2 regions of the Streptomyces sp. NPDC033966 genome follow, and region 1 is predicted to be linked to the other one. Evidence: riboswitches for the same ligand, from Rfam matches in the RefSeq annotation. Region 1 holds a riboswitch; the other holds the start of a gene.
The links. A riboswitch is a leader RNA that binds a small molecule or an ion and turns the genes downstream of it on or off. The one in region 1 is predicted to bind glycine.
Positions count from the first base shown of each region.

Region 2: linked by a shared signal. The riboswitch ahead of gcvT (glycine cleavage system aminomethyltransferase GcvT) and the one ahead of gcvP (aminomethyl-transferring glycine dehydrogenase) in region 1 are both predicted to bind glycine.

Region 1 is NZ_JBVIRQ010000032.1:4,467-18,533, forward strand. It holds gene ACZ518_RS38580 (small basic family protein) at 1-267, shown strand, start outside; gene ACZ518_RS38585 (DUF881 domain-containing protein) at 273-1,175, shown strand; gene ACZ518_RS38590 (FHA domain-containing protein) at 1,306-2,199, shown strand; gene ftsR (transcriptional regulator FtsR) at 2,271-3,032, shown strand; gene ACZ518_RS38600 (bifunctional nuclease family protein) at 3,096-3,569, shown strand; gene ACZ518_RS38605 (MerR family transcriptional regulator) at 3,754-4,392, shown strand; gene ACZ518_RS38610 (DNA polymerase IV) at 4,495-5,892, shown strand; gene ACZ518_RS38615 (PRC-barrel domain-containing protein) at 5,889-6,245, opposite strand; glycine riboswitch at 6,369-6,467, shown strand; gene gcvP (aminomethyl-transferring glycine dehydrogenase) at 6,664-9,558, shown strand; gene ACZ518_RS38625 (DUF5999 family protein) at 9,689-9,877, opposite strand; gene ACZ518_RS38630 (hypothetical protein) at 10,138-10,758, opposite strand; gene ACZ518_RS38635 (glutamate-cysteine ligase family protein) at 11,253-12,788, shown strand; gene ACZ518_RS38640 (CPBP family intramembrane glutamic endopeptidase) at 12,898-13,695, shown strand; gene ACZ518_RS38645 (PhzF family phenazine biosynthesis protein) at 13,702-14,067, opposite strand, start outside.
Region 2 is NZ_JBVIRQ010000001.1:279,308-293,374, reverse strand. It holds gene gcvT (glycine cleavage system aminomethyltransferase GcvT) at 73-1,188, opposite strand; glycine riboswitch at 1,367-1,470, opposite strand; gene ACZ518_RS01380 (AAA family ATPase) at 1,646-2,344, shown strand; gene ACZ518_RS01375 (enhanced serine sensitivity protein SseB) at 2,666-3,400, shown strand; gene ACZ518_RS01370 (enhanced serine sensitivity protein SseB C-terminal domain-containing protein) at 3,463-4,203, shown strand; gene ACZ518_RS01365 (ABC transporter permease) at 4,826-5,818, shown strand; gene ACZ518_RS01360 (ABC transporter substrate-binding protein) at 5,913-7,622, shown strand; gene ACZ518_RS01355 (ABC transporter permease) at 7,842-8,843, shown strand; gene ACZ518_RS01350 (ABC transporter ATP-binding protein) at 8,873-9,934, shown strand; gene ACZ518_RS01345 (ABC transporter ATP-binding protein) at 9,940-10,986, shown strand; gene ACZ518_RS01340 (trimeric intracellular cation channel family protein) at 11,244-11,900, shown strand; gene ACZ518_RS01335 (thioesterase family protein) at 11,971-12,822, shown strand; gene ACZ518_RS01330 (cysteine desulfurase family protein) at 13,481-14,067, shown strand, end outside.

The DNA of each region.
Region 1 (14,067 bases):
GCCGTGGTGGAGCCTTATCTGCCGATCGCCGTGGTCGCCGCGCTCGACGCGGTGTTCGGCGGCCTGCGCGCGATGCTCGACGGGATCTTCGTCGACAAGGTCTTCGTGGTGTCGTTCCTCTCGAACGTGGTCGTCGCCGCGCTGATCGTCTTCCTCGGCGACAAGCTGGGCGTCGGCTCGCAGCTGTCGACGGGCGTGGTCGTCGTCCTCGGCATCCGGATCTTCTCCAACGCCGCGGCCATCCGCCGGCACGTCTTCCGGGCGTGAGGCCGATGAGCACGGAGAACACGCCGCCGGGGGAGCCGGACGTCCCCCAGCCGCCGCAGCCGCAGCCGCCGTCGAAGCCCGAGGCGTCGCAGCCCGAGCCGTCGAAGCCCGAGCCGGAGCCGTCGCGGCCCCAGGAGTCCCCGCGACCCGGGCCGGCCGAGCCGGCCGAGCCGGTCGGGCCGCAGGAGACCGGGCGCCAGCGCCTGGCCGCCGGTCTGTGGCCGCCCAGATTCAGCCGGGCCCAACTGATCGTCGCGCTGCTGCTGTTCGTCCTGGGCCTCGGGCTCGCGATCCAGGTCCGGTCCAACAGCGACTCCAGCGCCCCGCTGCGCGGTGCCCGGCAGGAGGACCTCGTACGGATCCTCGACGAGCTGGACGGGCGGACACAGCGTCTGGAGGACGAGAAGCAGCGGCTGGACGACCAGCGCAAGGAGCTGCAGAGCAGTTCCAACCAGGCGGAAGAGGCCCGTCGGCAGACGGTTGAGAAGGAGCGCCAACTGGGCATCCTGGCCGGTACGGTGGCCGCACAGGGCCCGGGGATCACGCTGCGGATCACCGACACGAAGGGCCAGGTGAGGTCCGACCAGTTGCTGGACACCCTCCAGGAGCTGCGGGCGGCCGGGGCGGAGGCGATCCAGATCAACGGGGTGCGCGTCGTGGCGGGCTCGTACTTCTCCGACGAGGGCGGCGGGGTCGGGATCGACGGTAAGAAGATCACACAGCCCTATGAGTTCAAGGTCATCGGCAAACCGCAGGATCTGGAGCCCGCGCTGAACATCCCGGGAGGTGTGGTGCAGACGATGGAGAAGGAACAGGCCACGGTCGCCGTCACACGGTCGGCGAAGATCGTTGTGGATGCCTTGCGGGCTGCGAAGCAGCCTGACTACGCTCGGTCGTCATCGCCGTGATGCGTAGCGGAATGTGGACAGGCTCACGCGGGCCGATGCCTGCGGGGGGTCGACGCACGGAAGTCGCCGTGCGTGGTGGAAACTGTCTGGTGGTTACGGACGTTGTCAGAATGTCCGGGTCGGCAGGTGTGTGCATGCAGAGTTCGTCCTGCCCCACGGGCGGGTCTGTTTCGGTCAAGGGGAATCGCCCGTGAAGTTGTTTGAGAAGTTGTTCGGCAAGAAGAAGAACGAGGAAAGCGGTGCGGCGCGGCACCGCGCGGGGCAGCCGGAAGGGGAAGGGCAGGGCGACAGGCCGCTCTTCCGTGACGAGGTGGCCGGCCCGGGTGACAATTCGGGCGGGCGCGGCGCGTCGTCCGTTGACCCCGCTGGTTCCGGGCGCATAGGTTTCGGTGAACCATCAACCTCTAGTGCGGGTGGAGGGTTTGCCTCTGACCCCTATGCCACCAGTGCCTCCGCGGGGCAGCCGCGGCGCGAGGAGCCGTCCATGTCGGCCGAGCAGACGTGCGGCAGGTGCGGTCACCGCAGCGACGCTGCGAGCCGTTTCTGCTCCAACTGCGGGGCGCCGCTGCGGCCGGGTCTGACGCCGGAGCGTGCTTCGGAGACCACGTCCACCATCTCGATCTCGGGCCTGGAGGCCTACGAGGCCGAGGGGTCGGGCCAGCACGTGTCGTCCTCGCTCTCTCCCGAGGCCCAGGCCGCGGTGGAGGCGCTGCCGCCCGGTTCGGCCCTGCTGATCGTGCGGCGCGGGCCCAACTCGGGCAGCCGGTTCCTGCTGGACGGCGAACTGACGACTGCGGGCCGGCACCCGCAGAGCGACATCTTCCTGGACGACATCACCGTGTCCCGCCTGCATGTCGAATTCCGCCGGAGCCCGGAGGGCGGCTTCACCGTCGCCGACGTGGGCAGCCTCAACGGCACGTACGTCAACCGCGAGCCGATCGAGTCCGTCGCCCTGCACAACGGTGACGAGGTGCAGATCGGTAAGTACCGGCTGGTCTTCTACGCGAGCCTGCGGGGCGTCTGACCCCCCTCGGACACCGTCCGGGGGGAACCCCACCCCCGGACACCCTCCGGGGGGACCCCAGGGAAGGTTCCATGCTGCGTACCCCGACGGGCGGTGCCCCGAAGAACGGCACCGCGGGCTCGGCCGGGCAGCTGGTCAGCATCGGCACGGTGCTGACCACGCTGCGGGACGAGTTCCCCGAAGTCACGATCTCGAAGATCCGCTTCCTGGAGGCGGAGGGCCTGGTCGAACCCCGGCGCACGCCTTCCGGATACCGCAAGTTCAGCACCGGGGACGTGGAACGGCTCGCGCGCGTCCTGCGCCTGCAGCGTGACCACTACCTCCCGCTGAAGGTCATCCGGGAGCAGCTGGACGCGCTCGACCGGGGTGAGCAGATCCGCATCCCCGCGCCCGCCGCGCACGGGGAGTCCGTGGAGGGCGCCCAGCCCTCCGGCGGGTACGCGGAGGCGGCCGCTGAGCCGCCGGCGGCCCGGGTGGGCCGCGCCGAGCTGATCGCGGCCGCGGAGGCGGACGAGGCACAGCTCGTCGAGTGGGAGTCGTACGGGCTCATCTCCGAGGCGCCGGGCGGCGGGTTCGACGCCGGGACGCTCACCGTGGCCCGGCTGATCGCGGATCTCGGCCGGTTCGGCCTGGAACCCCGCCACCTGCGCGGGATGAAGGCCGCGGCGGACCGGGAGGCCGGTTTGGTGGAGCAGCTCGTCGCCCCGCTGCGCAGGCACCGCAATCCGCAGACCAGGGCGCACGCCGAAGCCACGACGAGGGAGCTCGCGGGGCTCTCCGTACGGCTCCACGAGGCCTTGGTGCAGACCGCTCTCGGGCTCCGTCCGCACTGACCGGAGGGGTCCCGGTGGGGCCCCGACTACCCAAACCTGCCGGGCAGGTCCTAGGGTTGCTGTGTGAACGAGCTCGACGTTGTGGGTGTCCGGGTGGAAATGCCCTCCAACCAACCGATCGTGCTCCTGCGTGAAGTGGGAGGCGACCGGTACCTCCCCATCTGGATCGGTCCTGGGGAGGCGACCGCCATTGCCTTCGCGCAGCAGGGCATGGCCCCTGCCCGGCCGCTGACGCACGACCTGTTCAAGGACGTGCTGGAGGCGGTCGGTGAGGAGCTCACCGAGGTCCGGATCACGGATCTGCGGGAGGGCGTCTTCTACGCGGAGCTGGTCTTCGCCAGCGGGGTCGAGGTGAGCGCGCGGCCGTCGGACGCCATAGCGCTGGCCCTGCGCACGGGAACGCCGATCTACGGCAGTGACGGCGTGCTGGACGACGCCGGAATCGCCATTCCCGATGAGCAGGAGGACGAGGTGGAGAAGTTCCGCGAGTTCCTCGACCAGATCTCTCCCGAGGACTTCGGCACGGGCCCCCAGTAGCCGCGCCGGCGGCCGTGCCGTCCACCGGGAACTGTCAGCCCATTCGACTAGCCTTTCCCCGCAACGGGGTACGGGAAACCACTCTCAGGGTGATTATCACTCGGCGTGCCGAGTGTGGCGATCGTTGACGCACCCCTGGTCACTGCCTACCTTCAAGGTGGCAGGTCAAGGACGGAGGGTCGGCGTGAGGATCACGGGCGACGGTACGACCGGGGGCACCCCCGCGCGGAGCGACGGTGGGCCGTACCCGGTGCACGGCGGCGCGGCGGGTTCCGCGCACCGTCAGCCGGCGGCCGCGCCGGTCGGACCGGTGAGCGAAGGCCCGGTGTCCGAGCAGGTCGGCTACCGCGGACCGACGGCGTGCGCCGCCGCGGGGATCACCTACCGGCAGCTCGACTACTGGGCGCGCACCGGACTCGTGGAGCCGAGCGTGCGGCCCGCGTACGGGTCGGGCACCCAGCGGCTGTACAGCTTCCGCGACGTGGTCGTCCTGAAGATCGTCAAGCGTTTCCTCGACACCGGGGTGGCGCTGCAGAACATCCGCACCGCCGTGCAGCACCTGCGGGACCGGGGCTTCTCCGACCTGGAGCGCATGACGCTGATGAGCGACGGCGCGACCGTGTACGAGTGCACCTCGCCGGACCAGGTCGTGAGCCTGCTCCAGGGCGGACAGGGCGTCTTCGGCATCGCGGTGGGCGTCGTCTGGCGCGACGTCGAGAACGCGCTGTCGCAGCTGCACGGGGAGCGCGTGGACACCGGGGAGACCCTGGTCGGCCACAACCCGGCCGACGAGCTCGCGGCCCGCCGGAACCGGGCCGTCTGACTCGGGGCCGAACCGGGCCGTCCGGACCTCAGGCCGCGCCCCGCGGTGGGTCACGGGCCGGTGATCACCGCGTTGTCAGTGGCGTAGGGCAGCATCGGTGCCGTGAGAGCCGCGCCGACCATCCTGCACCTGGACATGGACGCCTTCTACGCCTCCGTGGAGCAGGCGTCGAAGCCCAGCCTGCGCGGGAAGGCCGTGATCGTCGGAGGGCTCGGGCCACGCGGGGTCGTCGCCACCGCCTCGTACGAGGCCAGGCGCTTCGGGGTGCACTCGGCGATGCCGACCGCGCAGGCCCGCCGCCTCTGCCCGAACGGTGCCTACCTGATCCCGCGCTTCACCCTCTACCGAGAGGTCAGCGAGCTGGTCATGGGCCTGCTGCGGGAGCTGTCGCCGCTGGTGGAGCCGCTCAGCCTGGACGAGGCCTTCGTGGACCTGGAGGCGGGCGGAGCGGCCTTCGACTCGGCCGGCGCCCGTGCCACGGGGGAGCGGCTGCGGGCCGGCATCACGGCCCTGACGGGGCTCAGCGGCTCGGTGGGGCTGGCCGGGTCCAAGATGCTGGCCAAGATCGCCTCGGAGGAGGCCAAGCCCGACGGGCTGCTGCTGATCGAGCCGGGCGCCGAGCGCGAGCTCCTCGCGCCCATGTCGGTGCGCATCCTGCCCGGGGTGGGGCCGGCCACCGGGGAGCACCTGCGCCGGGCGGGGATCACCACCGTGGGGGAGCTGGCCGAGGCGGGCGAGGACGAGCTGGTGCGGATGGTGGGGCGGGCGCACGGAGTCGGCCTGTACCGGATGGCGCTGGGGCTGGACGACCGGCCGGTGGTCGCCGAGCGGGACGCGAAGTCCGTCTCGGTGGAGGACACCTTCGACGTGGACCTGCATGACCGGGTGCGGATCCGGAACGAGGTGCAGCGGCTCGCCGACCGCTGCGTGGGCCGGCTGCGCGCCTCGGGGCACTCGGGGCGGACCATCGTCCTGAAGGTGCGCCGGTACGACTTCTCGACGCTGACCCGCTCCGAGACGCTGCGGGGCCCCACCGACGACCCGGCGGTCGTGCGGGAGGCGGCCGCGCGGCTGCTGGAGGGCGTGGACACCACCGGCGGGGTGCGGCTGCTGGGGGTGGGGGTGACGGGGCTCGCCGACTACACGCAGGAGGACCTGTTCGCCCAGGCGCTGGCCACCGCCGAGGAGGCCGGGGCGGAGGCGCTGGGCGCCGAGGAGGGCGCCGCCGGAGCCACCCGGGAAGACGGGCCCTCCCAGGCCCCTGCGGCGGCCCTGGAGGGCACCGGGGCGGCTCCCGCGCGGCACTGGGCGGCGGGCAGCGACGTACACCACGCGGTGTACGGGCCGGGGTGGGTGCAGGGCAGCGGGGTCGGGCGGGTGACCGTACGGTTCGAGCGGCCCGGATCGCCCCCGGGCCGGGTCCGCACCTTCCTGCTGGACGACCCCGAGCTGGAGGCGTCCGATCCGCTGCCCCTCGTGGGGGAGGGGGAGGCTCCTTAGGGGGTGTCCTGGGGGCGGGGGCGCTGGAAGTCGGAGGGCAGGGCCACGTCCAGGCCGTAGTGGTGGTAGAGCTGGAGCTCCTGCTCGGGGGAGAGGTGGCGGCCGACCCCGAAGTCGGGGGCGTCCTTGATCAGGGAACGTTCGAAGGGCACGCGCAGGGCGTCGTCCACCACTTCGCTGGGTTCCAGGGGGACGAAGGCGTCGCGGCCGAAGAGGCCCGTCCGGACTGCGGCCCACTCCGGGACGCCCGTGGCGTCGTCGAGGTAGACCTCGTCCACGGTGCCGATCTTGGTGCCGTTGCGGTCGAACGCCTTGCGGCCGATCAGGCTGCGGGGATCGATGTCGGTCTGCACGGTCCCTCCGTACGGTCGCAGTGATGCACAGCTCATCCGTAATGACTACAGAAGTGCATATTTCAAGAGGGGGCCACTCGAGGGAGGGTCGAGATCCTCGCTGGTAGGCTGGGTGACGGCTGTTGACCCTGTGCGGGAGAGTCCTCCGAGTGAGTACGACGGAGGCGCCGAAGGAGCAAATCCTCCCCGGAATCTCTCAGGCATACGTACCGCACGTGACGAGGCCACTCTGGAAAGCAGGGGCAGGCGCCGGGCCCGCAGTACCGGACCTTCCCCTCACCGACGGTGAAAGCCGGAGCTCTCGGGCGAACCCCGCGACTCCGGTGAAGCTCTCAGGTTGAGATGACAGAGGGGGAGGCCGTCCGGGTGCCCGCGCCGTGGTGCCCCTCGCAGGTCATACGACCAGGAGGCCTCCGTTATGACCGCCAACCGCATTCCGCTCTCCCAGCTCGAGCAGGGCATCCCCTTCGAGCAGCGCCACATCGGCCCGGACGCCGAAGCGCAGGCCAAGATGCTCGCCCAGGTGGGCTACGGCTCCCTGGACGAGCTGACCGCCGCCGCGGTACCGGATGTGATCAAGACCGCCGATGCGCTGAACCTGCCCGGAGCGCGCACCGAAGCCGAGGTGCTGGCCGAGCTGCGCTCGCTGGCCGACCGCAACCAGGTGCTCTCCTCGATGATCGGTCTCGGCTACTACGGGACCTTCACCCCGCCGGTGATCCTGCGCAACGTCATGGAGAACCCGGCCTGGTACACGGCGTACACCCCGTACCAGCCGGAGATCTCCCAGGGCCGCCTCGAGGCGCTGCTGAACTTCCAGACCCTCGTCGCCGACCTGACCGGCCTGCCCACCTCCGGCGCCTCCCTGCTGGACGAGGGCACCGCGGCGGCCGAGGCCATGTCGATGGCCCGCCGCGTGGGCAAGGTCAAGGGCGGGGTCTTCCTCGTCGACGCCGACGCGCTGCCGCAGACCATCGCCGTGATCGAGACCCGCGCCGAGCCCACGGGCGTCGAGGTCGTCGTCGCGGACCTGTCCGAGGGCATCCCCGCCGAGATCGCCGAGCGCGGTGTCTTCGGCGTGCTGCTCCAGTACCCGGGCGCCTCCGGCGCGGTCCGCGAGATCAAGCCGGTCATCGACCAGGCGCACGAGCTCGGCGCGATCGTCACCGTCTCCGCCGACCTGCTCGCCCTGACCCTGCTGACCTCCCCGGGCGAGCTGGGCGCGGACATCGCCGTCGGCACCACCCAGCGCTTCGGCGTCCCGATGGGCTTCGGCGGCCCGCACGCCGGCTACATGGCCGTCCAGGCCAAGCACGCCCGCTCGCTGCCCGGCCGCCTCGTCGGCGTCTCCGTGGACGCGGACGGCAACAAGGCGTACCGCCTGGCCCTGCAGACCCGTGAGCAGCACATCCGCCGCGAGAAGGCCACCAGCAACATCTGCACCGCGCAGGTGCTGCTCGCCGTCATGGCCGGCATGTACGCCGTCTACCACGGCCCGGACGGCCTGAAGACGATCGCCCGCCGCACCCACCGCTACGCGGCCATCCTCGCCGCGGGCCTGACGGCCGGCGGGGTCGAGCTGGTGCACGGCTCCTTCTTCGACACCGTCACCGCCAAGGTGCCCGGCAAGGCCGCCGAGGTCGTCGCCGCCGCCCGCGAGGGCGGGGTCAACCTGTACCGGGCCGACGCCGACCACGTGTCGGTCTCCTGTGACGAGACCACCACGCGCGCCGACCTCGAAGCGGTCTGGGCCGCTTTCGGTGTCGGCGGCTCCGCCGCGGATGTCGAGGCCCTGGACGCGGTCGCCGCCGACACGCTGCCCGAGGACCTGCTGCGCTCGGACGCGTACCTGACCCACCCGGTCTTCCACCAGCACCGCTCCGAGACCGCGATGCTGCGCTACCTGCGCAAGCTCTCGGACAAGGACTACGCGCTGGACCGCGGCATGATCCCGCTGGGCTCCTGCACCATGAAGCTCAACGCGACCACCGAGATGGAGCCGGTGACCTGGCCCGAGTTCGGCCAGCTGCACCCGTTCGCCCCGGTCGAGCAGGCCGAGGGGTACCTCACGCTCATCAACGAGCTGGAGGAACGTCTCTGCGAGGTCACCGGCTACGACAAGGTCTCCATCCAGCCGAACGCGGGCTCCCAGGGCGAGCTCGCCGGCCTGCTGGCCGTCCGCGCCTACCACCGCGCGAACGGCGACGAGCAGCGCACCATCTGTCTCATCCCGTCGTCCGCGCACGGCACCAACGCCGCGAGCGCCGTGATGGCCGGCATGAAGGTCGTCGTGGTCAAGACCGCCGACGACGGCGAGGTGGACGCGGACGACCTGCGCGCCAAGATCGAGCAGTACCGCGACGAGCTCTCCGTCCTCATGATCACCTACCCGTCGACGCACGGTGTCTTCGAGGAGCACGTCGCCGACATCTGCGCCCAGGTGCACGAGGCCGGCGGCCAGGTGTACGTGGACGGCGCCAACCTGAACGCCCTGGTGGGTCTGGCCAAGCCGGGCCACTTCGGCGGCGACGTCTCGCACCTGAACCTGCACAAGACCTTCTGCATCCCGCACGGTGGCGGCGGCCCGGGCGTCGGCCCGGTCGGTGTCCGGGCGCACCTGGCCCCGTACCTGCCGAACCACCCGCTCCAGCCGACCGCCGGCCCCGAGACGGGCGTCGGCCCGATCTCGGCGGCGCCGTGGGGTTCGGCGGGCATCCTGCCGATCTCCTGGTCGTACGTCCGCCTGATGGGTGGCGAGGGCCTCAAGCGCGCCACCCAGGTGGCGGTACTCGGTGCCAACTACATCGCCAAGCGCCTGGAGCCCCACTACCCGGTCCTCTACACCGGTCCGGGCAACCTGGTCGCGCACGAGTGCATCATCGACCTGCGTCCGCTGTCGAAGGCCACGGGCGTGAGCGTCGACGACATCGCCAAGCGCCTGATCGACTACGGCTTCCACGCGCCGACCATGTCCTTCCCGGTGGCCGGCACGCTGATGATCGAGCCGACCGAGTCCGAGGACCTCATCGAGATCGACCGCTTCTGCGACGCGATGATCGCCATCCGCGGCGAGATCGAGCGGGTCGCCGGCGGTGAGTGGCCGGTGGACGACAACCCGCTCGCCAACGCCCCGCACACCGCCGCGGCGCTGGGCGGCGAGTGGAACCACCCGTACAGCCGCGACGAGGCCGTCTTCCCGGGCGGGGTCTCCGCCGCGGAGAAGTACTGGCCGCCGGTGCGCCGGATCGACGGCGCCTTCGGTGACCGGAACCTGGTCTGCTCCTGCCCGCCGCTGGACGAGTACGACAACTGAGCCGCGTCGGCGGGACCGTCGGGGACGGGCCGCTGACACGGTGAGGGAACGGTGAAGGGGCCGGTCCCGGAGCATCGAGCTCCGGGACCGGCCCCTTCCGCATCCGTGCGGTGTTGCCGTGCGGTGCCGGCTACGCCGCCGCGAGCGGGCGGTGCGGGGCGATGATCTGTCCGTCCGGCAGCAGCTCACCGGTGTCCTCGAAGAGCAGGACGCCGTTGCACAGCAGGCTCCAGCCCTGTTCCGGGTGGTTGGCCACCGGGCGCGCTGCCTCCCGGTCGGCGGATTCTGATGACGGGCAGGCGGGCTGGTGCTGGCACATGGATGGGTTCTTTCGCTGCGGTGTGGTCTGTTCGCTACGGCTCGATGCGTGATTCATGGCCGTCCCCCTGTGTCGTCCCCGCGCCTGCGGGGAGGATGTCCTCAGTGTTCCCCCAGGACGGCCGCTTCGCAGGTATTTCCCGGCAGCTGTCCTCTTGGAATGAGGACGCATCACCCGTGCGGGCGGTTCAGGCCAACTCCCCTGTCATTTCGGGTGGTTCGCATTGACCCGAGCGGACTAGGCCGAATGGGTCACCCGGGTCAAGCCGCCGGGGCCGCGAGGGTGGGCGGGACCGGCGGGGCGGCCGGGGTCAGCCGGTGGGTCAGTACGGGCAGCAGCTCCGAGACGGGATGCGGCCGGAAGGGCGCGATCCCGGGCGGGGCCGGGGCCAGTGGCACCAGCAGGTCGGCGGCGGCGGGGAGGCCGGCGGCGGCGTCGGCGCCGACCGCCCCGTGCAGCCACAGGGTCAGCATGTACAGCTCAGGTACGGACAGCAGCCTCGGCTGGTAGCCCTTGCCGAGCGACTCGGCCTGGCGGAGGGCGCGTTCGGTCGCGGCGACGTAGGGGCCCTCGAAGAAATGGGAGAAGGCCCAGCCGTCCGGGGTCAGCCGGGTGTCGGCGGCCGCGACGAAGCGGTCGCCGCTGCGGATCAGGAACCGCCAGCCGGTGAGCCGGGTCCGGGGCGGCCGGCCGCCGGCCGTGTGGCCGGACACGCTCAGACGGTCGAGCACGTGGACCGGAAGCGGGAGTTCGGCGGTGAGCGGGCCCTGGTGCGAGCGCAGGGCCGGGGTGTGTGCCTCGTGGACGGCGGTGGGAGAACCGAGTGCCGCGAGGACGCTGCGCAGGGCGGGCGCGGGAGCCGGGGGGACATGCAGCGGCATGGTGGGTCGCCTCTCACTTGGGAGACCTGTGGTGCGGGGGAAAGTGCGGACGGCGCTGTCGCATTCTGAGGTCAGAGGTGGGCTTTGGGGCAATGGCCGCGCGCCAACTCTCTGCCTCGTTTGCGGAGTTTATACGACATGTGTTCACGCAGTGTTTCGGCTAGCCGTCCCGCCTATTGCCGGCAAGGCGCCTTCCGGTCCCGCTGCCATGGTATTCATGCCGGTTACACGCGGACATGCCGCGCTGACCTCGGAGGTTACCCCAAGGGCGCTCGGCTGGAAACCTTCGTTAATCAGGAACAGGCAAAGGGCAGGGGGAATTTGCGCGCGGTGGGTTGCCAGGCGAATGTGCCGGAGCGCCCATCAGGCCATACCGGCGCGCGCTCCCCGCCAAGACCCCCGGCCGGCGTTATGGATCACGGTGCCTGGGCATCATCGACCGTGACGCGCGCCCGGACGCACCGGGCCTGGCCCACTCGAGGAGGGACGCTTCGATGGGGGAGAAGGTCGTGGCAGGCGGATTCGACCTGTCCGATCGGCATCGGTATCGGAGGAAGCTTCACGAGTGCCTGGAGGGGCTGGAGCGCCTTCTGGCGGAGAAGAGGTTCGATCGGCCCAAGAACATGATGGGGCTGGAGATCGAGTTGAATCTCGCGGGTGCCGACGGTTTGCCGCGCATGGTGAATGCACAGGTGCTGGAGCGGATTGCGAGCCCCGATTTCCAGACCGAACTCGGAATGTTCAACCTGGAGGTGAACGTACTTCCGCACCGGCTCGACGGGAGGGTATTCGACCAGCTCTCCGAAGAACTGAGCGCGGGACTGAACTACGCCCACCGGCAGGCCGCGGAGATCGACGCGGGCGTCGTGATGATCGGGATCCTGCCCACCATCTCCCGCGCGGACCTGGCCCTGGCCAACCTCTCGGCGGTGGACCGCTACTCCCTGCTCAACGAGCAGATCCTGATGATGCGCGGGGAGGACTTCCGGCTCGACATCGACGGGGTCGAGCGGCTGACCTGGAGCACCGGCTCGATCGTGCCGGAAGCCGCCTGCACCTCCGTACAGCTGCACCTCCAGGTCACCCCGGCCCGGTTCTCCGACGTGTGGAACGCCGCGCAGGCGGTGACCGCCGTACAGATAGCGGTGGGGGCCAACTCGCCGTTCCTGTTCGGGCGCGAGCTGTGGCGCGAGTCGCGTCCGCCGCTGTTCACGCAGGCCACCGACACCCGGCCGCCCGAACTCCAGGCGCAGGGGGTGCGGCCGCGGACCTGGTTCGGGGAGCGGTGGGTGGACTCGGTGTACGAGCTCTTCGCCGAGAACGTCCGCTTCTTCCCCTCCCTGCTGCCGATCTGCGACGAGGAGGAGCCGCTGCGGGTGCTCGCCGAGGGCGGGGTGCCGAGCCTGCAGGAGCTGGTGCTGCACAACGGCACGGTCTACCGGTGGAACCGGCCCGTCTACGGGGTCGCCGACGGGGTGCCGCACCTGAGGGTGGAGAACCGGGTCCTGCCCGCCGGGCCCACCGTCGCCGACGTCGTCGCCAACGCCGCCTTCTACTACGGACTCGTACGGACCCTCGCGGACGAGCCGCGCCCCGTGTGGACCCGGATGTCCTTCGCGGAGGCGGAGGCCAACTTCGACGCGGCCTGCCGGTACGGGATCGACGCGCGGATCCGCTGGCCGCGCAAGGGCCGGGCCGGGGGGCTGGTGAGCGTGCCCGCCGTACGGCTGGTGCTGGACGAGCTGCTGCCGATGGCCGCGGCCGGGCTGGACGCCTGGGGCATCGAACCCGCCGACCGGGACCACTACCTGGGGATCATCGAGGAGCGGTGCCGGCGCCGGGTGAACGGGGCGACCTGGCAGGTGGACACGTACCACCGCGCTCTCGCGGGCGGACTGGAACGCGATGCCGCCCTCGCGGCCACCACCCGGCGCTACAGCGAGCTGATGCACAAGGGCGACCCCGTGCACACCTGGCCCGTGGGCCTGGAGGAACAGGAGGTGGACGCCACGCGGGCGGTCCGCCGCTGAGGGGCGGCCCGCTCCGCCGGTCCCTTCCCGCCGGTCCGCTCCCGCTGATCCGCTCCCGCCGCCGAGGGGGCACTATGGGGTGGTGGTCGGAACGGGACGGGAGTCAGGCGTGCGGGTCGAGCCGGAGCCGGTGGTCGTGGAACTGCGCGAGGACGGGCGCCGGGTCCTGCGCACCGAGACCCTGCTCGTGCTCGCCCTGTCGCTGGGCGCGAGCGGGGTCTCGGCGCTGATCAGCTTCATCGGCTCGCTCACCAAGCCCGGCGGGCTCAAGGACCAGGCCGCCACCCTCAACGGCTCCTACGCGCCCGGGCGGCCGTGGCTGGACCTGGCCTGGCAGCTGTTCGGGATCGCGACCGCGCTGGTCCCCGTCCTGCTCGTCGCGCACCTGCTGACCCGCGAGGGCGCGCCCGGGCTCAGGGTCCTGGGCTTCGACCGCACCCGGCCCGGCCCGGACCTGGCCCGGGGCGCGCTCGTGGCCGCCGGCATCGGCAGTGCCGGGCTGGCCTTCTACCTGGCGGCCCGGGCCACCGGCTTCAACCTGACGGTGGTGCCGGAGGCCCTGCCCGAGGTGTGGTGGAAGTTCCCCGTGCTGATCCTCTCCGCGGTGCAGAACTCCGTGGTGGAGGAGGTCATCGTGCTGGCGTACCTGCTGCGCCGGCTCGGTCAGCTGGGCTGGTCGCCGGCGGCCGCGCTGCTCGCCAGCTCCCTGCTGCGCGGCTCGTACCACCTCTACCAGGGCATCGGCGGGTTCATCGGCAACGCGGTGATGGGCGTCGTCTTCGTCCTCGCCTACCGGCGCTGGGGCCGGGTCGGCCCCCTGGTCGTCGCGCACGCCCTGCTCGACATCGTGGCCTTCGGCGGGTACGCGCTGCTCGCGGGCAAGGTCGGCTGGCTGCCGACGCCGTAGCGGTGACTACGGGGCGGTGAGCAGTTCGCCGTCGATGACGGTGACGGCGCGGCCCGTCAGGAGCGTACGGTCCCCCGCGAGCCGGACCCGGACCAGGCCCTTGCGCGTTCCGCCCTGGAGGCCGGTCAGCTCGGTACGGCCCAGACGCGCCGCCCAGAAGGGGGCGAGGGCGGTGTGGGCGCTGCCCGTCACCGGGTCCTCGTCGACGCCGACGGCGGGGAAGAAGCCGCGCGAGACGAAGTCGTAGCCGCGGGAGGGGTCCTCGGCCGGCGCGGTGACGATGACCCCGCGGCGCGCGTAGGCGCGCAGGGCCGCGTGGTCGGGGGAGAGCTCCCGTACGGTCCGCTCGTCGGCCAGCTCCACCAGCAGATC
Region 2 (14,067 bases), on a different contig from region 1:
TTCTCCTGGATGCGGGGAGGTGGATACGAATGGTGGTCTTGCGTGCTGAGACGGGGGGACCCGGTACGAGGGCTACTTCTGCCGCTTGTAGAAGGGCAGGGCCACGACCTCGTACGGCTCATGCGTACCGCGAATGTCGACGCCGACGCCGGAGGTGCCGGGCGCGGCGTGCTCCGCGTCGACGTACGCCATCGCGATCGGCTTGCCCAGCGTGGGGGACGGGGCGCCGGAGGTCACCTCGCCGATGACCTCGCCGCCCGCGACCACCGGGAAGCCGGCGCGCGGGACGCGGCGGCCCTCGGCGACCAGGCCGACCAGCTTGCGCGGCGGCTTGGTGGCGGCGACCTCGGCGGCGGCCTCCAGGGCGGCGCGGCCGACGAAGTCGCCCTCCTTCTCGAACTTCACGACCCGGCCCAGCCCGGCGTCGAAGGGGGTGAGCGCGGTGGTCAGCTCGTGCCCGTACAGCGGCATGCCCGCCTCCAGGCGCAGCGTGTCGCGGCAGGACAGGCCGGCCGGCACCAGGCCGGCGCCCTCGCCCGCCTCGGTCAGCGCCTGCCACAGCTCCACGGCGTGCTCGGGGGAGACGAACAGCTCGAAGCCGTCCTCGCCCGTGTAGCCGGTACGGGCGATCAGGGCGGGCACGCCCGCGACGGTGCCCGGCAGGCCCGCGTAGTACTTCAGGCCGTCCAGGTCGGCGTCCGTCAGCGACTTCAGGATGCCGGGGGACTCCGGGCCCTGGACGGCGATCAGCGCGTACGCGTCACGGTCGTCGCGGACCTCGGTGTCGAAGCCGGCCGCGCGCTCGGTGAGCGCGTCCAGCACGACCTGGGCGTTGGAGGCGTTGGCGACGACCATGTACTCGGTCTCGCCGAGGCGGTAGACGATCAGGTCGTCGAGGATCCCGCCGTCCTCCTGGCAGATGTGCGTGTAGCGGGCGCGGCCGACGCCGACGGTGGAGATGTTCCCGACGAGCGCGTAGTCCAGCGCCTTCACGGCCTCCGGGCCGGTCAGGGTGATCTCGCCCATGTGGGACAGGTCGAACAGGCCGGCCTTGGTGCGTACGGCGTTGTGCTCGTCGCGCTCACTGGCGTAGCGCAGCGGCATGTCCCAGCCCGCGAAGTCGGTCATGGTCGCACCGAGCGAGCGGTGCAGCGCGTCGAGCGCGGTCAGGCGGGGGGCAGTGCTCATGGGTGTGGCTCCCGGGTCCCAGGGCATGACATGACGAGGAGGTTCCTCCCCATCTGTCATCGGAACCTGAGAGGTTCGCCGAGAGTTCCCGGAGGGGGAACGCCGACTTGCACCTTGGGTGGAGCACGCGCCGGGCCGTCCGGGGACGGACGCGGCGGGGCTCGCTTTTCAGATCTGCCTCATCCACGCGGTACGGGGCCTGAGAGATTCAAGGGAGGTACTTGCTCCTTCGGCGCCCGGGCACGGCCTCGCGGCCTGCCGGGACTCTCCCGCGCGGATTCAAGCGGCCGGTATGCAGTTTGGTGTCCAGATGGCGCACATCATTGCACGGGACGGGCGGGGGAGGGCAGTGGGGCCCGGAAGAACGTGCGGTCCGGGCGGGGCCGGCCGTCCGCGCTGTGGAACGCCCGGCCGCAACCGGGGCCGCCGGATTACCGTCTCTTTACATTCAGTGGGCATGGGGCCCTCGCGGCCCGATTCGGGGGAGACGATCACTGTGCGGAGACTCGGAGTGGCTACGACGACAGGTGCGGTCGGCGCGGTCCCGGAGCAGCGGAGCACCGCCCGGCCCGCGGCGGCCGGCGGCCCCGGCCCCGTCCGCGACCTGCGCGGACAGTCCGCGCGGCCGCACCGGCTGAGCTACGCCGCCGGGGACATCGTGGTGGTGTCCGGGCTGCCCGGCGGCGGCAAGAGCACCCTGATCAAGCGGGCCGCCGAAGCCGCCATCGACTCGCAGGACACCCGCGAGCGCTGGGAGCGCCGCATGCCGTCCGGCCTGCCGTACGCGGTGTACCGGCCGCTGGTCCGCGCCGCGCACTACGGGGGGCTGTGGCGCGAGCTGCGCTCCGGCGCCTCTGTGGTGGTCCACGACTGCGGCACCCAGCCGTGGGTGCGGGGCCTGCTGGCCGCCGTCGCGCGGCGGCGGGGGCGGGCGCTGCACCTGCTGCTGCTGGACAGCACCCCCGACGAGGCCCTGTCCGGGCAGGAGGCCCGCGGCCGTCGGGTGTCGGCGTACGCGTTCGCCCGCCACCGGGGCGCGGTGTCCCGCCTCCTGCGCTCCGCGGAGGCCGGCCGGACCCCGCGCGGCTGCGCCTCGCTCACCCTCCTGGACCGCCCCGCGGCCGCCGCCCTGACCCGGATCACGTTCGACGCCTGACGGGCCGCTGCCCGGATTCCAGCCCCGCCGGCGTTCGGGGCGCTGGGTCTGGGGGGGCGGAGCCCCAGGGGGTCCGGGGCGCAGCCCCTGGGGTACCCCCAGCGGTAGCCGGGGGAGGAACGGGCGAAGGGCGGGCAGGGGACCTCGCCCCGCGCAGCGGTACGCGCCACCCGCGGACGCCCCGGCCACGCGCCGGCGTCGCCGGTGAAACCGCCCCGGCACTCCCGCGCGTCACAGAGGCGGCGGCACCCCCCGCCCACCGCCGGAGGCCACGGTAGCCTCGGGGCGACATCGGCGCGGACACAGGGAGAGCAGGCGCACATGCAAGGCAACGGCTGGCCGGCGAACGAGTTGGAGCAGGTGCTCGGAGCGGCGCTCGGCCAGGCGGACGCCGGCCCGCGGATCCTGGAGGCGCTCGGCCGCAGCCAGGTCTGGGTGCCGCTCCCCCAGGGCGGCGGGCCCGACAGCGCCTCCCTCGACCTCCCCACGATGCTGATCGACGGCGCGGCGTACGTCCCCGTCTACAGCTCGGAGGCCCAGTTCCGCTTCGCCGCCGGCCCCGCCATGGACTTCGCGGTCGCCCCCGTCGTCGAGTTCGCCCGCGGCCTGCCCCCGCAGCTCGGCATCGCCGTGAACCCCGAGGGTGCCGTCGGGGTCCCCCTGCCCCCCGCCGCCGTCGCGGAGCTGTGCCGCACCGGCCGCACCGAGCTCGACGGTCCGGCCTCCGGCGGCCGCGTCCGGCTCTTCGAACCCGACTGGCAGGAGGACCCGGTCGACTTCCTCGCCGCCGCCGCCGAGGAGTTCCGGGCGACCGGAGCCGTGGCGTCCGCCCACCGCTGCCTCGCCAGCGTCGAGGGCGGCGACCCCCAGCTCTTCATCGGTGTCCGCCTGGCGGGATGGGATCCCGGGTCCCGCAGCGCCCCTCTGGAGGCGCTCGGCCGCGCCCTGGCCCGCGTACCGGCGCCCTGGCCGGTGCAGTTGATCCTGCTGGACGCCGCCGAGGACCCGGTCACGGAGTGGATTCGTGAGCGCGTACGCCCCTTCTACCTCCCGTAGCGCCGCTTAAGCTGGTTGGGACGTGTGGACGACGGGCGGACGAAGACGAAGAGGGGTACCGGGTGAGTGCGTCAGGCACGGCCGCGGCCGGGCAGGTCGAGCACATGCTGCGCCAGGTGACTCCCGGGCGCTATGAGAGCTATGAGTCATTCCTGCACGCCCTCGGCGAGGGCAGGCTCTGGATGCTGCTGTGGCAGGGGCAGCCGGGCTCACCGGACGCCCAGTACGGCGGCATGGAGGTCGAGGGGCTGGGCTACGCCCCCTGCGTGACCTCCCCGCAGGAGCTGGCCGCGAGCGGCTGGAACCGCGGCTACGAGGTGGTCACGGGCCGGGACATCGCCCGCGCCCTCTACCCGGACCGCTGGGGCCTGTGGGTCAACCCGCACGCCCAGGGCGGCGGCCTCGGCATCCCCTGGGCCGACCTGCGCCGGGTCGCCACCGGCCTGGACCGGATGCCGGCGGGGCCGCTGCGGCTGTCCGAGCCGGCCCTGGAGCTCCCACAGTTCTACGGGCTGCTGACCCAGCACGCGCACCGCACGCCGGCCGTGAGGTCGCTGCGCCGCGCCTGGGTGCAGCCCTCGCTCGGGTCCGCGTACCTCGCGGTGGGGCTCGACCTGTACGACGCCTCGGCGCCCGCGCTGGAATCCGTACGGGAGATGATGCGCCAGTCGGTCGGCGCCGTGCCCGAGGGGGTTCCGGTGTGCACGGTGGCGCTCGCGGACGAGCACGATCCGGTGGCGATGTGGCTGCGTGCGCAGACCCGGCCCTTCTACGACCGCGAGGGGCAGGCCGCCGCCTACTGAGCCCCCGCGGGCGTTCCGGGGACGCTTTCCCCGAGCTCCCTACAGGGATTTCCGGGGTGCGCCCGCGCCCTGAGACAAACCCGTCCGACGGACACCAGGCCGCCGGGAACCACGGTTCCCGGCGGCCTTCGTCTTGTCCGGATATCACCGTAGGTGGGCGCCCAATTGGCGCACTCCTCCCCAGGGTTGGGCGTGATGTCCGGTTGCGTACCGAACGGACGGTCTTGCTCCGCTGAGCCGTGAGCGGAGTCCGGATAACGGGAACCCAGGCCTCAGATCACGGTTGCGCATCCATTCATCTGCGGGTCTGGCGGCTGGTCGAGCGCCCGATGAAGACTCCCCACCCAAGAGCCGGTCAGTCCTCCAGGACGCGGTTCGGTCCGTGGACTCCGCCGCTCGTCCCGACGCGGCGCTTCCGCACTTCCCGCACCTCAGCTGCACCGCACCGCACGCACCGCACCCTGCTCCACCCACAGCACGGCCGCACTGCCAGCACTGCCAGCACCTCGCACCTCGTACGCGTTCACGTGCCCCGAGCACTGGAGCGCCACTCCGCACCAACGCCGCCACAGCGGCGGGCATGGGCCGACCCACCCGTCGGCCGAGAGGGGTCCCCACCACGATGACGGCACCACTGCACGACACGAGCGCGGAATCACCCGCACCCGTGTCCGTAGCCGAAGTCCCTGCCAAGGCCATCGAAGGCCGCTCGCCCGGCCGCATCGCCTGGATGCGGCTCAAGCGCGACAAGGTCGCGCTGACCGGCGGCGTGATCGTGATCCTCCTGATCCTGGTGGCGGTCTTCGCGCCGCTGATCGTGAACCTGCTGGGCCACGACCCCAACGAGTTCCACGAGGACATGATCGATCCGGACCTGGGCACGCCGCTCGGCTCCTTGGGCGGCATCAGCTCCGACTTCCTGCTGGGCGTCGAACCGACCAACGGGCGCGACGTGTTCAGCCGGATCGTCTACGGCGCCCGCATCTCGCTGGTCGTCGCCTTCCTGGCGGCCTTCGTCTCGGTCGTCCTCGGCAGCCTCCTGGGTGCCCTCGCCGGCTTCCTCGGCGGCTGGGTGGACGGGATCATCAGCCGGCTGATGGACCTGCTGCTGGCCTTCCCCCAGCTGCTGTTCACCATCGCCCTGGTCTCCGTGGTCCCCAACTCCGTGTGGGGGTTCGAGGGTTCCGGCGTCCGGATGGGCGTGCTCATCCTCGTCATCGGCTTCTTCGGGTGGCCGTACATCGGCCGCATCGTCCGGGGCCAGACGATCTCCCTGCGGGAACGCGAGTACGTCGAGGCCGCTCGCAGCCTCGGGGCCGGCCGCGGCTACATCCTCCTGAAGGAGCTGCTGCCGAACCTGGTCGCGCCGATCCTCGTCTACGCCACGCTGATCATCCCGACCAACATCCTGACCGAAGCGGCCCTCAGCTTCCTGGGTGCCGGCGTCAAGCCGCCCACCGCTTCCTGGGGAAAGATGCTCTCCGACGCCGTCCCCATCTACCAGGACGACCCCATGTACATGGTGGTTCCCGGTATGACGATCTTCATCACCGTCCTGGCGTTCAACCTCTTCGGGGACGGGCTGCGTGACGCACTCGACCCCAAGGGCAGCTGAACCGCTTCTTCGATTCACCACCTCTGGAGGTTGGACAACCGTGACCCGCAGAAAGCAGGCTCTCGCGATCACCGCAGTGATCGCCGCGCTCTCGATGACCGCCGCGTGCGGTGGCAACGACAAGAAGGACGACAAGGCCGCCGACGGCGACAGCGGCAAGGGCTACAGCGGTGCCGCGACCGCCGTGATCAACCCCTCGGACGCCAAGGGCGGCGAGCTCAAGCTCTGGTCCCCGCAGGACGTCGACTACCTCGACCCGGCGCGCGCCTACTACGGCTTCGTCTGGAACATGCAGCGCCTCTACGTCCGCAGCCTGCTGGCCTACGACGCCAAGCCGGGCAAGGACGGCACGAAGGTCGTACCCGACCTCGCCGAGGCCCTGCCGGTCATCAGCAACGACGGCAAGACCTACACCCTGAAGCTCAAGGACGGGGTGAAGTTCGAGGACGGTACGCCGATCACCTCGAAGGACATCAAGTACGGCGTCGAGCGCGTCTTCGCGCAGGACGTGCTGTCCGGCGGCCCGACCTACCTGATCGACCTCCTGGACCAGGGCCAGAAGTACCCCGGCCCGTACAAGGACACCGACCCGAACAAGATGGGTCTGAAGACGGTCGAGACGCCGGACGACAAGACGATCGTCTTCAACCTGGCGAGCGCGAACTCCGACTTCAGCTACCTGCTGGCCATGCCGTCCTCCTCGCCGGTCCCGGCGGGCAAGGACACGGGCGCCACGTACACCAACAAGCCGATCTCCACGGGCCCCTACAAGGTCGAGAGCTTCACCGCCGGCAAGGGCGCGACCTTCGTCCGCAACGAGAACTGGGACCCGAAGACGGACCCGATCCGCAAGGGTCTGCCGGACAAGGTCTCCTTCACGGTCACCACCAACCCGGACGACATGGACCAGCGCCTGCTCTCCGGCGACATCGACATGGCCGTCGACGGCACCGGTGTCCAGCAGGCCGCGAAGAACAAGATCCTCAAGGACGAGAAGCTCAAGGCCAACGCGGACAACCCGTTCACGGGCTACATCCGCTACTTCGCCTTCCCGCAGACGGTCGCGCCGTTCGACAACATCGAGTGCCGCAAGGCCGTCATCTACGCGGCCGACCCGAAGTCCCTCCAGACCGCCCGCGGCGGCCCGACCAGCGGTGACCTCGGCGCCAACATGCTGCCGGCCGGTGTCCCCGGCTCGGACAAGAGCTACGACCCCTTCGGCCTGACCAAGGGCAAGTCGCAGGCGTCGAAGGCCAAGGAGGCCCTCAAGGCCTGTGGCAAGCCCGACGGCTTCGAGACCGTCATCGCCGTGCGCAACAACCGCGCCCCCGAGGTGAAGACGGCCGAGTCCCTGCAGGCCTCGCTCGCCAAGGTCGGCATCAAGGCGACGATCGACCAGTTCGACGGCAAGCTCTCCTCCTCCACGATCGGTTCGCCCGAGAACGTGAAGAAGAAGGGCTACGGCATCATCGTCATGGGCTGGGGCGCCGACTACAACTCCGGCGCGGGCTTCCTGCAGCCGCTGGTCGACGGATCGTTCATCCTGCCGAACGGCAACAACAACTACACCGAGGTCAACGACACGGAGATCAACGGCCTGTTCGACAAGGCCGCTGCCGCCGCCACCCCGGAGGCCGCCGCTCCGTTCTACACGGAGATCAACAAGAAGGTCATGGACAAGGCGCTCTACCTGCCGATCAACTTCGACAAGGCGCTCGTCTACCACAACCCGCGCCTGACGAACGTCTTCTTCAACGAGTCCTTCGGCAAGATCGACCTCGCCACCGTGGGCATCAAGCAGTAGCGGCGGAGCAGCAGAACCAGCAGGACCAGCAGGCTGCCCGGCGACGAGCCGGGCAGCAGCCTGGCAGCCCGGCCGACGCCGGGCACGCAACCGCAACTCAGCACGTAAGTAAGTGCCTTCACCGCACATGCGCTAGTCCGAAGGGCAGGTGAAGGCCGCAGGCGCTGGCCGCCGCCCCCACGAGGGGCGGCGGCCACCAGCCCCGGGCGGCCGACTGCAGTGCTCGTCTACCTCATACGGCGGCTGTTCAACGTCGCCGCCACGCTGCTGGTGGTCTCCGTGGTCACCTTCGGCATCTTCTTCGCGGTCCCGAAGCTGACCGGCAGCGATCCCGCGCTCATGTACGCCGGCCGGGAGACCAACGAGACCGCCCTGGCGGGCATCCGCGTGAAGATGGGCTTCGACAAGCCCATCTCCGAGCAGTACCTGCTCTTCGTCAAGGGCATTTTCGCCGGCCGCGACTACGACGGCGGCACCGAGATCACCCACTGTGCGGCCCCCTGCTTCGGCTACTCCTTCAAGACCGAGGCGCCCGTCTGGGAAACCATGATGGACCGCATCCCGGTCACCCTCTCGCTCGCCCTCGGGGCGGCCGTGATCTGGGTGATCGCCGGAGTGGCCACGGGCGTGATCTCCGCACTCAAACGCCGCACCGCCGTCGACCGCACCGTCATGGTCGGCGCGCTCGCAGGCGTCTCCCTGCCGATCTTCTTCACCGGCATGGTGGCCCCCGCGGTCTTCGTCTACAGCCTCGGCTGGCTGGACGTCTCCAACTACAAACCCCTGACCGAGGATCCGCTGGCCTGGCTCAACAGCATGATCCTGCCCTGGGTCACCCTGGCCTTCCTCTTCGCCGCGACCTACGCCCGCATCACCCGGGCGACCATGCTGGAGGTCATGGGCGAGGACTACATCCGCACCGCCCGCGCCAAGGGCCTCAAGGAGGCCGTGGTCATCCGCAAGCACGCCCTGCGCTCCACGCTCACCCCGGTCGTCACCATGTTCGGCCTGGACCTCGGCGGCCTCCTCGGCGGCGCGGTGCTCACCGAGACCACCTTCAACTTCCAGGGCCTGGGCACGGCCGCCGTGGCCGCGATCAGCGCCGGCGACCTCCCCGTGATCATGGGCGTCACCCTGCTCGCCGCCCTGTTCGTGGTCCTCGCGAACCTGATCGTGGACCTGCTGTACGCCGTCATCGACCCGCGCGTGAGGCTGACGTGACCAAGAACGATTCCGACCAGCCGGCCTTCGTGCCCGAGCAGGGCGGCGCGCGCGACGCGGCCCCCTTCCTCTCCGTGCGCGACCTCAAGGTCCACTTCCCGACCGACGACGGCCTGGTCAAGTCCGTGGACGGCCTCACCTTCGACCTGGAGCGCGGCAAGACCCTCGGCATCGTGGGCGAGTCCGGCTCCGGCAAGTCGGTGACCTCGCTGGCCATCATGGGCCTGCACCGCACCGGCAACGCGCGCAGCCGCCCCGACATCTCGGGCGAGGTCGTGCTCGACGGCGAGGACCTGGTCAGCGCCGACGCCGACCACGTACGCCGGCTGCGCGGCCGCAAGATGGCGATGGTCTTCCAGGACCCGCTGTCCGCGATGCACCCGTACTACTCGGTCGGCAAGCAGATCGTCGAGGCGTACCGGACCCACCACGACGTCGACAAGAAGAAGGCCCGCGCCCGCGCCGTCGAGATGCTCGACCGCGTCGGCATCCCGGAGCCCCACCGGCGCGTGGACGCGTACCCCCACGAGTTCTCCGGCGGTATGCGCCAGCGCGCGATGATCGCGATGGCGCTGGTCAACAACCCCGAACTGCTCATCGCGGACGAGCCGACCACCGCCCTGGACGTCACCGTCCAGGCGCAGATCCTCGACCTGATCCGCGACCTGCAGAAGGAGTTCGGCTCCGCGGTCATCATGATCACGCACGACCTCGGCGTGGTCGCCGAGATGGCCGACGAGATCCTCGTGATGTACGGCGGCCGGTGCGTCGAGCGCGGCACCGCCGAGAAGGTCTTCTACGAGCCCCGCCACCCCTACACCTGGGGACTGCTCGGCTCCATGCCGCGCATCGACCGCGACCAGACCGAGCGGCTGATCCCGGTCAAGGGCTCGCCGCCCAGCCTCATCAACATCCCGAGCGGCTGCGCGTTCAACCCCCGGTGCCCCTACGCCGACGTGCCCAAGGGGGGCATCACCCGCACCCAGCGGCCCGAGCTGACCCAGGACGACAGCCGGCACTGGTCCGCCTGCCACATGTCGCAGGAGGAGCGGACCCGGATCTGGACCGAAGAGATTGCGCCGAAGCTGTGACGGACATGAAGAAGGACACCGCCGCCCAGGACTCGGCGACGGCCGTCGCCGAGGCGGAACCGCTGCTGAAGGTCACCGGCCTGGTCAAGCACTTCCCCATCAACAAGGGGATGCTGCGCCGCCAGACCGCCGCCGTGAAGGCCGTCGACGGGATCGACTTCGACGTCCGGCGGGGTGAGACCCTCGGCGTCGTCGGCGAGTCCGGCTGCGGCAAGTCGACGATGGGCCGCCTCATCACGCGGCTGCTGGAACCGACCGCCGGGCGCATCGAGTTCGAGGGCAAGGACATCACCCACCTCAGCGTGGCCGGCATGCGCCCGCTGCGCCGCGACGTGCAGATGATCTTCCAGGACCCGTACGGCTCGCTGAACCCGCGCCACACGGTCGGCGCGATCGTCTCGGCCCCCTTCAAGCTCCAGGGCGTCACCCCCGAGGGCGGCATCAAGAAGGAGGTCCAGCGCCTCCTCTCGCTCGTCGGCCTGAACCCGGAGCACTACAACCGCTACCCGCACGAGTTCTCCGGCGGCCAGCGCCAGCGCATCGGCATCGCGCGCGCCCTGGCGCTGAAGCCGAAGCTGGTCGTCGCGGACGAGCCGGTGTCGGCGCTGGACGTGTCGATCCAGGCGCAGGTGGTGAACCTGCTGGACGACCTCCAGCAGGAGCTCGGCCTGACGTACGTGATCATCGCGCACGACCTGTCGGTCATCCGGCACGTCTCGGACCGCATCGCGGTGATGTACCTCGGCAAGATCGTGGAGCTGGCGGACCGCAAGTCGCTGTACGAGTCCCCGATGCACCCGTACACGAACGCCCTGCTGTCCGCCGTCCCCGTCCCGGACCCGAGGCGGCGCGGCGCGAAGAGCGGCCGCATCCTGCTCAAGGGCGACGTCCCCTCGCCGATCTCCCCGCCGGCCGGCTGCCGCTTCCACACGCGGTGCTGGAAGGCGACGGAACTCTGCGCGAAGCAGGACCCGCCGCTGCTCACCATCAAGCCGGGCCACCAGACGGCCTGCCACCACCCGGAGAACCAGCCGGCGCCTGCCTCTTCCTGAAGCGCCGCCGCCCTTCTCTGACGCGCCGCTCGCGCGGGGCCGGCCCCTCCCCGTCCTTCACCCTCCCCCAGCGGTAGCTGGGGGAGGGTCTGGGGGCGGAGCCCCCAGGAAGGGGTCCGGGGCGCAGCTCCGGGGAACGGGCGAAGGGCGGGTAGGGGACCTCGCCCCGCGCAGCGGCCACCGGCAGACGGCTCCCGGCAAGGCGCCCCACGGCAGGGGCGGACGCCACCGCCCCGCCGGCAGGCGACAATGACCGGGTGCTCCACGATCTCTTCCCGCCCGGCATCCAGCACGCCCTGGACCTCGCGGGCATCTTCGTCTTCGCCACCGCCGGCGCCCTCCTCGCGGTCCGCAAGAACTTCGACGTCTTCGGCATCTGCGTCCTCGCCCTCGTCACCGCCCTCGGCGGCGGCCTCCTGCGGGACCTCTGCATCGGCGCCGTCCCGCCCGCGGCCTTCAGCGAACTCAGTTTCTTCGTCACCCCCCTGATAGCCGCCGCGATCGTCTTCTTCCTCCACCCGGAGGTCCAGCGCATCAACCGCGCCATCAACGTCTTCGACGCCGCCGGCCTCGGGCTGTTCTGCGTCACCGGGACGACCAAGGCCTACGAGTACGGCCTCGGACTGACCGCCTCCGCCGCGCTGGGCCTCGCCACGGCCGTCGGCGGCGGCGTACTGCGCGACGTACTCGCCAACGAGGTGCCCTCGCTGCTGCGCGACCGCGAGATGTACGCCGTGCCGGCCGTCGTCGGCGCCGCGATGGTGGCCGTGTTCATCGGCTTCGAGGTGCTCAACCCCGTGACCACCGGCATCGCCATCGTCACCACCTTCGTGCTGCGCCTGCTCGCGATGCGCTACCACTGGCGTGCCCCGCTGGCCTGGAACCGCCGCTCCTCGGTGGCCGAAGAGGTGTAGGTCCCCCTCGTAGGCCCACCCCAGAAAGAAAAGCTACCGCTTAGTAGCTTGCCGGTGTACCGTCGGCGGCATGTCTTACGCAGCGGCCCAGGCCTCCATCGGCGACAGCGAATTCGACCGCGACACCACCGTCACCGCCCGCGCGGGCGAGCCCGGGGTGTACGACGCGGAGCTGTCCGCCGGCTGGACGATCATCACCGCCGTCAACGGCGGCTATCTGCTGGCCCTGGTCGGCCGGGCCCTCGCGTCGGCCCTGCCGCACCCGGACCCCTTCACCGTGTCCGCCCACTACCTGACCTCCTCCGTGCCCGGCCCCGCCGTGATCCGCACCGAGGTGGTCCGCGTCGGCCGCACCCTCTCCACGGGCCAGGCCTCGCTGTTCCAGTACGACGAGAACGGCGCCGAGGTCGAGCGCATCCGCGTCCTCGCCTCGTACGGGGACCTGGCCGCACTCCCGGACGCCGTGCACACGGTGGCGCGCCCGCCGGCCATCCCCGCGTACGAGGACTGCCTCGGCCCCGAGGCCGGCCCGGCCCCGATCCCCGGCAGCAACGCCATCGTCGACCGGCTCCGGCTCCGCCTGGACCCGGCGACCGCCGGGTGGGCGGTCGGCGCCCCCTCCGGCAAGGGCGAGATGCGGGCCTGGTTCGAGCTGGCCGACGGCCGCGACGCCGATCCGCTGTCGCTGCTGCTCGCGGTGGACGCGCTGCCGCCGACCGCCTTCGACCTCGGCCTGCTGGGCTGGGCCCCGACGGTGGAGCTCACCACGCACATCCGGTGCCGCCCGGCCCCGGGCCCGCTGCGGGTGGGCATCGTCACCCGCAACCTGGCCGGGGGCTTCCTGGAGGAGGACGCCGAGGTCTGGGACTCCGCCGACCGCCTGGTGGCCCAGTCCCGCCAGCTGGCTCGTGCCCCGCGCTGATTCCTCCCAACGCGCCGCTCGCACGGCTCGGCGCCGAGGCGCCTCCCCTCCTTGGCGCGCCGCTCGCGCGGCTCGGCCGCGGGCGGCCTCCCCGGCTTCGCGCCGCTGCGCCGGACTCCGTCCGGCGGGGCCGGGGCGGGGTCGGTTCGGGTGGCTGGGCCGGTGGGTCGGGTGCGGGTCGTTGGCCGCTGCGCGGGGCTGGCCCCTCCCCGCCCTTCAACCTCCCCCGGACTCCGTCCGGGGGGACCCCCAGCCCTCAGTCGCCGGGCGCGGCTACAGACACGGCGCTACCGCGGCCGCGCCTCAAGCGCCGGCGGGGCTGGAAGTGCGCTGCGCGCACTCCAGCCCTGGTCGGCACATCCAGCCCCGCCTGGGGGCACCTCCCAGCGGTAGCTGGGGGAGCTTGAGGCGCTGGGGATCTGGGGGCGGAGCCCCCAGGAAGGGGTCCGGGCGCAGCCCGGGGACCGGTGGAAGGGCGGGTAGGGGACCAGCCCCGCGCAGCGGTACCCGGGCTCCGGACCGCGGTTCCGGGCGGCGGTACCCGGGCCCCGGGCCCCGGCTCCGGGCGGCGGCAGCCGCGGCGGTGCCGCCCCGTGGTCGGACCAAGCACCCCCGGGCGGGACCCGCGGCAGCGACGGGCTCGTAGAATCAAAAAATCATGGCCTACCTCGACCACGCCGCGACCACGCCGATGCTCCCGGAAGCCGCTGCGGCGATGACCGCGCAGTTCGCCGCCACCGGTAACGCGTCCTCCCTGCACGCCGCCGGCCGCCGGGCCCGCCGTACCGTCGAGGAGGCCCGCGAGTCCCTCGCAGAGGCGCTCGGCGCGCGCCCGAGCGAGGTGGTCTTCACCGCCGGCGGCACCGAGGCCGACAACCTCGCCGTCAAGGGCCTCTACTGGGCCCGCCGCGACGCCGACCCCGCCCGCAGGCGGGTCCTCGCCAGCCCCGTCGAGCACCACGCCGTCCTCGACGCCGTGCACTGGCTCGCCGAGCACGAAGGGGCCGAGGTCGAGTACCTCCCCGTCGACCGCTACGGCCGGGTGCACCCCGACGACTTCCGGGCGGCAGTCGAACGCAACCCCGACGACGTCGCCCTCGCCACCGTGATGTGGGCCAACAACGAGATCGGCACCGTCATGCCGGTCCGGGAACTGGCCGCCGTCGCGCGGGAGTTCGCCGTACCCCTGCACTCCGACGCCGTCCAGGCCTTCGGGCAGCTCGACGTCGGCTTCGGCGACAGCGG